Regions from separate parts of the Photobacterium sp. R1 genome, predicted to be linked through region 3. Evidence: predicted binding sites of a transcription regulator. Region 3 holds the regulator's gene; each other region holds the start of a gene.
The links. Region 3 encodes MetJ, which represses methionine synthesis genes. Its sites were predicted from a motif close to TTAGACNTNTANANGTCTAA; they were not measured.

Region 1 (3,284 bases), on a different contig from region 3:
AATTAGCTCTTTAACGTCAATATTTTTTTCCGGGATAACAATGACACCAGCCGGAATCGCCATCGCCATGGCCAGTGCCAGTCCGCCACGCAGGCCACCCCAGGTTAGGATCTTCACCGACTCAGGGTTGTACTTCCGGAATCGTTTAAAGCCGACATAAGAGAGTTTGACACTCAGGTAACGGGCCAGCAGGACCAGCGGCACTGCAATGACCATCAGCGTCCAGTCTTCTTCGTGGAAGCTGAAAGAGAGCATGCTCATACCGATCAGCAGGAACAACACGCCATTCAGGAATTCATCAACAAGCTCCCAGAAGTGATCCAGGTGGTCCTCACTTTCTTTGGAGAAACCAATATAACGGGTCCAGTTGCCGATCATGATGCCGGAAACAACCATGGCCAGCGGGCCTGAGACATGAATGACATCAGCAAAAGCATAACCGGCGGTCGGGACACCCAGAGTCAGCAGTAACTCCATGGAGTGATCGTCGGTTGAGCTGATCAGATAGTGGAAAAGCAGGCCTAAAACAAAACCGTAAGTGATTCCGCCGATGGCTTCCTGTAAGAACAGGTGGCCAACGCCCAGCACGGTTGGTGCCTCATCACCAAAAGCGATGGTGAACAGGGTGACAAAAATGACCAGACCGAAACCATCGTTGAAGAGCGACTCGCCTTCGATCTGAGTTGAAATCCGGCGAGGCGCATGCAATTTTTTAACAATTGCAAGCACAGCAATCGGGTCCGTCGGCGAAATCAGTGCACCGAACAGCAGGCAGTAGATCAGGTCAAACTGGATGCCCACGGTCTGGCAAATCCACCAGAGCGCACCGCCGATAAAAAAGGTGGAAAACAGGGTAGCGCCAAGTGCCAGGATGGCAATTTCCCACTTTTGATCTTCGAGGTGAGGCAGCTTGATACCCAGACCGCCGGCGAAAAGCAGAAAGCCGAGAATCCCTTTCAGCAAGAAGCTTTCGAAGTCGATCTGTCCCAACTGCTCTGCGGCGATTTCTTCCAGGTGAAACCAGCCATTGTGACCCGCAATCACGATACCGAGCGATAAAACAATGGCGCCGGCAGTGATGGCAATGGTGGTTTGCATTTTGCCTATCTTATGATTAATAAATGCAATAGCCATCGCGGCAGCGGCGAGAAAACAGAGGGTACTGTATACCGACATCCTTGATCCTCATCTGTTGGAAAAGTGTTAAGCAAAAATTGTGACAGAATATAAATGTTCGGGCCTGTGATAGCCATAAAAACTTTGAGCTGATCGGTGAAGAATTAGTTTGCGCAAACGATGTATAGACGTCTAGATTTCCAATCAGGCTGTGATAGGATGATAGCAGCTGACAAGTTTAAGTGTAAGGAAGTAAGCAGTGTCGAAGGGAACGGAATTATTACACAAGCGATTAAATGAGCAGATCCTGATCATCGATGGCGGGATGGGCACCATGATCCAGAGTTATAAGCTGGATGAGCAGGATTACCGGGGTGAGCGTTTTGCCGACTGGCATTCGGACCTGAAAGGAAACAATGACCTGCTGGTCCTGACTCAGCCGCAGCTGATCAAGGATATTCACGCTGCTTACCTTGAGGCCGGGGCCGATATCCTCGAAACCAACACTTTCAATGCCACCACAATTGCGATGGCAGACTACGATATGGAAAGTCTGAGTGCCGAAATTAACCTGTCGGCCGCCAGGCTGGCCCGTCAGGTCGCAGATGAGTGGACCGCAAAAACACCGGACAAACCGCGTTTTGTGGCTGGTGTTCTTGGCCCGACCAACCGTACCTGCTCAATTTCTCCGGATGTGAACGATCCGGGATACCGCAATGTAAGCTTTGACCAGCTGGTTGAGGCGTACTCTGAATCGACCCGTGCTTTGATTGAGGGCGGTGCCGATATCATTCTGATTGAAACTATTTTTGACACGCTGAATGCAAAAGCCTGTGCCTTTGCGGTGGAGTCGGTATTTGAAGCGCTGGGACAAAGTCTGCCGGTGATGATTTCCGGGACGATCACTGATGCCTCCGGCCGTACCTTGTCCGGTCAAACGACCGAAGCTTTTTATAACTCACTCCGGCACGTCAAACCGTTCTCTTTCGGTCTGAACTGCGCACTGGGCCCGGATGAACTGCGTCAGTATGTTGAAGAACTGTCTCGGATCTCTGAATGTGCTGTCTCAGCACACCCAAACGCCGGTCTGCCAAACGCCTTTGGGGAATATGACCTGGAAGCAGATGAGATGGCCGAGCATATCCGGGAATGGGCGGAGTCCGGTTTCCTCAATCTGGTGGGGGGCTGCTGCGGGACCACACCTGAGCACATTCGTGAAATGGCCCGTGTGACGGCAAATATTCCGCCAAGGAAGTTGCCTGAATTACCCGTGGCCTGCCGGTTGTCTGGTCTGGAACCCCTGACCATCGAAAAAGAAACTCTGTTCGTCAATGTCGGCGAGCGTACCAATGTGACTGGTTCGGCCCGATTCCGCCGTCTGATCAAAGAAGAACTTTATGACGAGGCACTGGAAGTGGCGCGTCAGCAGGTAGAGGCTGGTGCGCAGATCATCGATATCAATATGGACGAAGGTATGCTGGATGCGGAAGCTGCCATGGTGCGGTTTCTGAACCTGTGTGCCTCTGAACCGGAAATTTCCCGCGTCCCCATTATGATTGACTCGTCTAAGTGGGAAATCCTTGAAGCGGGTCTGAAATGTGTTCAGGGTAAGCCGATTGTTAACTCAATCTCACTCAAGGAAGGCAAAGAGAAATTTGTTGAGCAGGCTAAATTAATCCGTCGCTACGGTGCGGCGGTGATCGTCATGGCGTTCGATGAGGTGGGTCAGGCGGATACCCGTGAGCGGAAGATCGAAATCTGTACCAATGCGTATCGTGTGCTGGTCGATGAAGTGGGTTTCCCGCCGGAAGATATTATTTTTGACCCGAATATCTTTGCGGTCGCGACAGGAATTGAAGAGCACAATAACTACGCCGTGGATTTCATTGAAGCCGTCGGGGATATCAAGCGTACCCTGCCGCATGCCATGGTGTCAGGTGGTGTGTCGAATGTCTCGTTCTCGTTCCGTGGCAATGAGCCGGTGCGTGAAGCGATTCATGCCGTCTTCCTGTATCACTGCTTCAAGAACGGAATGGATATGGGGATCGTGAATGCCGGTCAGCTGGCGATTTACGACGACCTGCCGGACGAGCTGCGTGTGGCTGTGGAAGATGTGGTCCTCAACCGCCGTGATGATTCGACAGAGCGGCTACTGGATTTAGCAGATA
Region 2 (3,284 bases), on a different contig from region 3:
CATCCCTTGCTGGGCCTGAATATTCGCCAGCATCCGCTCGACGGGTCCGCCCGGCACAAACCGGGTCAGCGTAAAGATCAGTACAGTTATCCCGATAAAAGTAGGGACCACTAACGCCAAGCGGCGCAAAAAATACGACAACATCCGCTTCCATGACTCCCTGTCATTGCCACAATTCCTTTCAATCGCAGTATAGCACCAGTCCAAATTTGCTATCCGTCAGACGAGAGCAATCCAATCGCCTCTTTCACCAAACGGAATGTTCAACTTAATCTCATTAATGTTATGAATCAACAATCAAAATCAGCACCTCCCCGGATCATTCAGGTTGAGACAGATGAATAACGTCGGTTCAGTAGAACCGACAATACAAAACATGAAAGCTCAGACTGAATGGTTCTGTTCAAATACTCTGAAGCTATTTCACTGGTTCGATTGCCGCCGATTCCGAGACATAAAAAAAGCAGGCCGTTGGCCTGCTCAGAAAAATGCATCACGAACTTGTTTATTTCACAGACGCCAGCCATTTCGGCACATCAGCAACACTATCCAGCACCACAGTGGCCAGCGCTTCTCCGGCTTCAGTCACCGGCTTACCGGTACGGACCAGAATCTTCGTGCCGACCTCTGCCGCTTCAGCCGCTTTCATGTCATCGGTTTTATCACCGATCATGACTGAACGCGCCATATCAATCTTCAGAAAATCGCGGGCAGAGATAAACATTCCCGGTTTCGGTTTGCGGCAATTACAGTCCTGCAGGTAATCACCCTGCCCCTCACTCGGATGATGCGGGCAATAATAAATTCCGTCAAACTCCACACCATTATCGACAAAGTTCCAGTCCATCCACTCTGTCAGACTCAGAAATTCATCTTCCGTGTACATCCCTTTGGCAATACCAGCCTGATTGGTCACCAGTACCAGAAGATATCCCATTTCTTTGAGCTGCTTACAGGCGTCAAACACACCTTCAATATATTCAAAGTCATCCACGGTATGAACATAACCATGATCAACATTAATCACGCCATCACGATCGATAAACACAGCAGGCTTAGCCAAGCGACCACCTAAATCTCGAAACCAAAATTGACTAAATTATGGCATGGCTGCCAGCCGGATTCATCTCTTAATCCGCATCAGGACACAAACCGGTTTCGCGAACAGATTTCAGCTCAACGTCTGAAAAACCTCATTTGGACGTCTAGACGTAAAAATATCTATTGACTTAGCCATCTAGACACCCTAGCATCAGGCAACAGAAGGCACGGAAAAAATCCGCGAACACAAACAAATAACAAGGTCATGCGCCAATTCAGCATACAAAATCACTAAAACAGGCGAAGTAATGACCGCAACGCTATGCTGGATACACATTTTCTGGCACGTCAAAAGTAGTAGCAGGACACAGAATGATAGAAATCAACAGGGTCAATAAAGTCTTCAAGGTCGGGGATAAAGACATCCACGCCCTGCGCGATATCAATCTCAGTATCGGGGAAGGAACCATTTTCGGCGTGATCGGTGCGTCCGGTGCCGGTAAAAGTACTCTGATCCGTTGCGTCAATTTGCTGGAAAAGCCAACTTCCGGCCATGTGATTGTCGACGGAGTCGACCTGACACAACTCTCCAGCCAGGAACTGACGCTGGCCCGCCGTAAAATCGGCATGATTTTCCAGCATTTCAATCTATTGTCTTCGCGGACTGTTTTTGACAACGTGGCTCTGCCACTGGAGCTGTCCGGCACAGATAAAACCGAAATCCAACGAAAAGTCTCCGAACTGCTGCAACTGGTTGGCCTGGCCGACAAACACCATGCTTATCCGTCGAATCTGAGCGGCGGTCAGAAACAGCGTGTGGCGATTGCGCGGGCACTGGCTTCAGACCCGAAAGTCCTGCTGTGTGATGAAGCCACCAGCGCATTGGACCCGGCCACCACCCAATCAATTCTGGAACTGCTGAAAGAAATCAACAGCAAACTGAACCTGACCATTTTGCTGATCACCCATGAAATGGATGTGGTGAAAAGCATCTGCTCTGAAGTGGCCATTATTGGTCAGGGCGAATTGGTTGAAAAAGGCCCGGTCGGCGATATTTTCGCTCATCCGAAAACAGAACTGGCACGTGAGTTCATTCGCGCAACCCTGGATCTTTCCATTCCGGAAGACTATCAAGCACGACTGGAGAGCACCCGCACGGAAAGCAACTATCCGCTGATTCGCCTTGAATTTACCGGCGCCTCCGTGGATGCCCCCCTGCTCAGCCAGGTGTCACGCCAGTTTGGTATTGATGCCAACATTCTGAGTGCCGACATGGACTACGCCGGCGGCGTGAAGTTTGGCTTGATGCTGGCAGAATTTTTCGGAACAGAGGAAGCGACACAACAAGCCATCGCTTTCCTTCGCGAACATAAAGTTAATGTAGAGGTGCTGGGTTATGTTGCTTGATTCTATCGCCGCCTGGTGGCAAACCAACGAACGTCTGGTCGGTCTTTTAACGGAAGCTCTGGGTGAAACCCTGATGATGGTGTTTGCCTCCGGTGTGATTGGCTTCGCGATTGGTATTCCGCTGGGTGTTGCCCTGCATCTGACCAAACCCAAAGGTCTGATGGCAAATCCAGGCCTGAACAAAGCCTTGGGCACGGTCGTCAATATTGGCCGCTCGATCCCGTTTATTATCCTGCTGGTTGCTATTATCCCCTTTACCCGCTTTGTGGTGGGCAGCTCAATCGGCACCGCTGCGGCAATCGTCCCGTTGACCGTCGGCGCAATTCCTTTCATTGCCCGCCTGGTTGAAGGCGCGCTGCTGGAGGTACCGAGCGGGCTGGTTGAAGCTGCGCAAGCCATGGGCGCCACCCCGACCCAGATTATCCGCAAGGTGCTGCTGCCGGAAGCCCTGCCGGGCATTATCAACGCAGTCACCATTACGCTGGTCACGCTGGTGAGTTATTCGGCCATGGCCGGTACCGTCGGCGGCGGCGGTCTGGGCGATGTCGGTATCCGTTACGGTTATCAGCGCTTTGACGGCACCGTCATGATGATTACCGTGGTCATGCTGGTGATTCTGGTCCAGTTGATTCAGTCTGCAGGTGACCATCTGGTCCGCCGCGTCGACCACAGATAAGTTAACGAGAACAAGACAGAAAACTCACATTCGCCGGACATCATATTCAGGCGATACCGATAAGTTAGTGAAATACAACGACAACAAAGTACAGGGATACCCTGAACATAGGAGATGTACAATGGCACTGAATATTAAACACTTCTTCGCAGTGGCGGGA
Region 3 (3,284 bases):
GTACGGCCATTCTTGGCCTGGGTAATCTCGGCCCGCTGGCATCCAAGCCAGTGATGGAAGGCAAGGCGCTGCTGTTCAAGCGTTTCGCGGGCCTGGATTCGATTGATATCGAAGTTAAACACCGCACCATCGACGAGTTTGTCGATACGGTCGCAAACATTGCCGACACCTTCGGCGGGATCAACCTGGAAGATATCAAAGCACCTGACTGTTTTGAGATTGAAAAGCGTCTGATTGAACGTTGCCAGGTGCCGGTCTTCCATGATGACCAGCACGGTACCGCAATTGTAACTGCAGCCGGGATGCTCAATGCACTGGAACTGCAGGGCAAAGATATCAATGAAGCGGTGATCGTCTGTCTGGGTGCGGGCGCGGCGGCAGTTGCCTGTATGGAACTGCTGATTAAGTGTGGTGCCCAGCGTGAAAAGATCTACATGCTGGACCGTAAAGGTGTGATCCACACCCGTCGTGACGACATTAACGAATACAAGCAGCTGTTTGCTAACAATACCGACAAGCGTACTCTGGAAGACGTGATTGAGGGTGCTGACATTTTTGTGGGCGTGTCTGGTCCGGATCTGCTGTCTGCTGAAGCACTGAAGCTGATGGCTGAAAAGCCTGTTGTGTTTGCCTGTTCTAACCCGGATCCGGAAATTAAGCCGGAGCTGGCTCATGCCGTGCGTGATGATCTCATCATGGGGACCGGCCGTTCGGATTATCCGAACCAGGTGAACAACGTGATTTGTTTCCCGTTCATTTTCCGCGGTGCGTTGGATGTGCGTGCCAGCGAGATTAATGACGAGATGAAACTGGCTGCGGTTCATGCCATCCGTGAACTGGCGAAAGAAAAGGTTCCGGCGGAAGTGGCCAAGGCGGCTGGTGTTGAGAAATTGGAGTTCGGTCCTGACTATATTATTCCTAAGCCAATGGATCCGCGTTTGCTGCCTCGCGTTGCGAAAGCGGTCGCTGTTGCTGCGGTAGAGTCAGGCGTTGCCCGCATCGAAATGCCTGTGGGTTACATGGAAGTGTAAAGAGACATCATTTTGCGTTTTGCATTGAAAACCAGCCGTCAGGCTGGTTTTTTTTTACTTCGGCCGACTATCTTTTTTATTCGTTAATGTCTTCGTATTCGATGCCCAGGCTTTCCATGATGGCCTTTGCTTCTGCAGGCAGATCGTCTGGACGGTCCTTCCGGATGTCGTCATCGGTTGGTAATGGCTGACCGGTATAAGCATGGAGAAATGCTTCACACAGCAGTTCGCTGTTGGTGGCATGCCGCAGGTTGTTCACCTGACGACGGGTGCGTTCATCCGTGAGGATCTTCAGAACCTTTAATGGGATAGAGACAGTGATTTTTTTGACCTGCTCATTTTTCTTGCCATGTTCCGCATAAGGGCTGATGTACTCACCGTTCCACTTTGCCATTGTTTACCTTCTCAGCGATATAGGGTTTTGAAATATTGTATGGGGGAATTTTAGCGGGATTTACTGCCACAAGCAAAGACATATGGACGTCTAGAGGTGTTGACGTCTTTTTTAAATATAGCTAAGGTTGTGGGAATTTGATGACCGTCGGCCCCGGCCACCCCAAAGAACAAGGAAGCTAGAAGATGAGCGACAAGAAAACAGCAACAATCGCTGTACGCAGCGGCATTGAAACGGATCATCCTTTCCGCGCAGTGGTCCCACCGATTTACTTGACCTCAACCTATGGCTTTCCTGAACTCGGGACGTTGCCCCAGTACGATTATTCCCGCTCGGGCAATCCGACCCGAAACCTGCTGGCGGATACGCTGGCAGACCTGGAAGGCGGTGCCGGGGCCGTGGTGACCAGTTGTGGGACTGCGGCCATCAACCTGCTGGCGACCGCCCAGCTGGGACCGGAAGATCTGGTTGTGGCACCGCATGACTGCTACGGCGGGACTTACCGCTTGTTTAATACCCGGGCCGGTAAAGGGGATTTCCAGGTGCAGTTTGTCGATCAGGGCGACGCCCAGGCGCTGGCTGCGGCACTGGCAAAAAAACCGAAGCTGGTCTGGGTTGAAACACCTTCTAACCCTTTGCTGCGTGTGGTGGATGTGGCTCAGTTATGTGAGCTGGCCCATGCGGTTGGCGCGCTGGTCGCCGTCGATAACACTTTCCTGTCTCCGGCCCTGCAACAGCCGATTGCGCTGGGCGCGGACTTCGTCGTGCATTCGACAACCAAGTACATCAATGGTCACTCCGATGTTGTGGGCGGGGTGCTGATTGCCAAAGACAGCGAGCATGCTGAAAAACTGTCCTGGTGGGCGAACTGTATCGGTGCCACCGGCGCGCCGTTTGATGCGTATCTGACCCTGCGCGGGGTCCGGACTCTGGTTCCTCGGATGCGCATGCATGAGGAAAACTCAGCCCGTTTGCTGGCCTATCTGCAGACCCAGCCGCTGGTGGGTAAGATTTATCATCCGAGTCTCGCTGATCATCCGGGGCATGACATTGCGGCGAAGCAACAGGCGGGTTTTGGCTCTATGCTGAGTTTCGAACTGACGGGCAGTATGGAGCAGCTGAAAGTCTTTGTGGCTGCGCTGGAATGTTTCTCGCTGGCGGAATCGCTGGGGGGAACGGAAAGTCTGATTGCCCACCCGGCCAGCATGACCCACCGGGCGATGTCTGATGAAGCTCAGCTGGAGGCTGGCCTGCTGCCGTCCCTGCTGCGTTTGTCAGTGGGACTGGAAGATGCGGAAGATCTGATTGCCGATCTGGCGCAGGCCTTTGCTAAAGCTGCGGAGATCAGCGCATGACCCAGGGACGGCAGTTACACAAATTCGGCGGCAGCAGTCTGGCGGATGCCGGTTGCTTCCGGAATGTTGCTGACATTTTGCTGCAGTATTCTGATGCAGAAGATCTGATTGTGGTCTCGGCGGCCGGGAAAACGACGAACCGGCTCATTCAGTGGCTGTCGCTGCTGAATCAGGATGGTCGTCTGGCGCATGAGAGCCTGCAGGACTTGCGGAATTTTCAGCAGCATCTGGTTGAGGAGCTGCTGGATGGCGGGGAAGCTGATGAGCTCCTGACAGCCCTGCATCTGGAATTCAGTGCACTGGGCCAGCTTTCCGGCAGTGATATGACCCCGGCCAGACAGGCCTGGGTACTGGGTCACGGCGAGCTGTGGTCATCCCGGTTGCTGGCTGCGTTGTTGTCTCAGAAAGCAATGGCGGCACGGGCACTGGACTCACGACTCTTCCTTCGGGCCGAACGGGCAGCTCAGCCGGAGGTTGATCGCGGCCGTTCCCTGCCGCTGCTTC

Region 1: a site for MetJ is predicted at 1,301-1,320, ahead of metH (methionine synthase). Genes of this name have one in related genera too.
Region 2: a site for MetJ is predicted at 1,198-1,217, ahead of metN (methionine ABC transporter ATP-binding protein MetN). Genes of this name have one in related genera too.

Annotation. Positions count from the first base shown of each region.
Region 1 is NZ_BAAHZP010000011.1:2,023-5,306, forward strand. Features, by position in the region: gene ACYP03_RS17250 (cation:proton antiporter) at 1-1,176, opposite strand, end outside; gene metH (methionine synthase) at 1,376-3,284, shown strand, end outside.
Region 2 is NZ_BAAHZP010000020.1:5,840-9,123, forward strand. Features, by position in the region: gene ACYP03_RS21965 (ABC transporter permease subunit) at 1-144, opposite strand, end outside; gene gmhB (D-glycero-beta-D-manno-heptose 1,7-bisphosphate 7-phosphatase) at 506-1,063, opposite strand; gene metN (methionine ABC transporter ATP-binding protein MetN) at 1,414-2,448, shown strand; gene ACYP03_RS21980 (methionine ABC transporter permease) at 2,438-3,124, shown strand; gene ACYP03_RS21985 (MetQ/NlpA family lipoprotein) at 3,246-3,284, shown strand, end outside.
Region 3 is NZ_BAAHZP010000008.1:74,881-78,164, reverse strand. Features, by position in the region: gene ACYP03_RS14655 (malic enzyme-like NAD(P)-binding protein) at 1-1,031, shown strand, start outside; gene metJ (met regulon transcriptional regulator MetJ) at 1,108-1,425, opposite strand; gene ACYP03_RS14645 (O-succinylhomoserine (thiol)-lyase) at 1,611-2,780, shown strand; gene ACYP03_RS14640 (bifunctional aspartate kinase/homoserine dehydrogenase II) at 2,777-3,284, shown strand, end outside.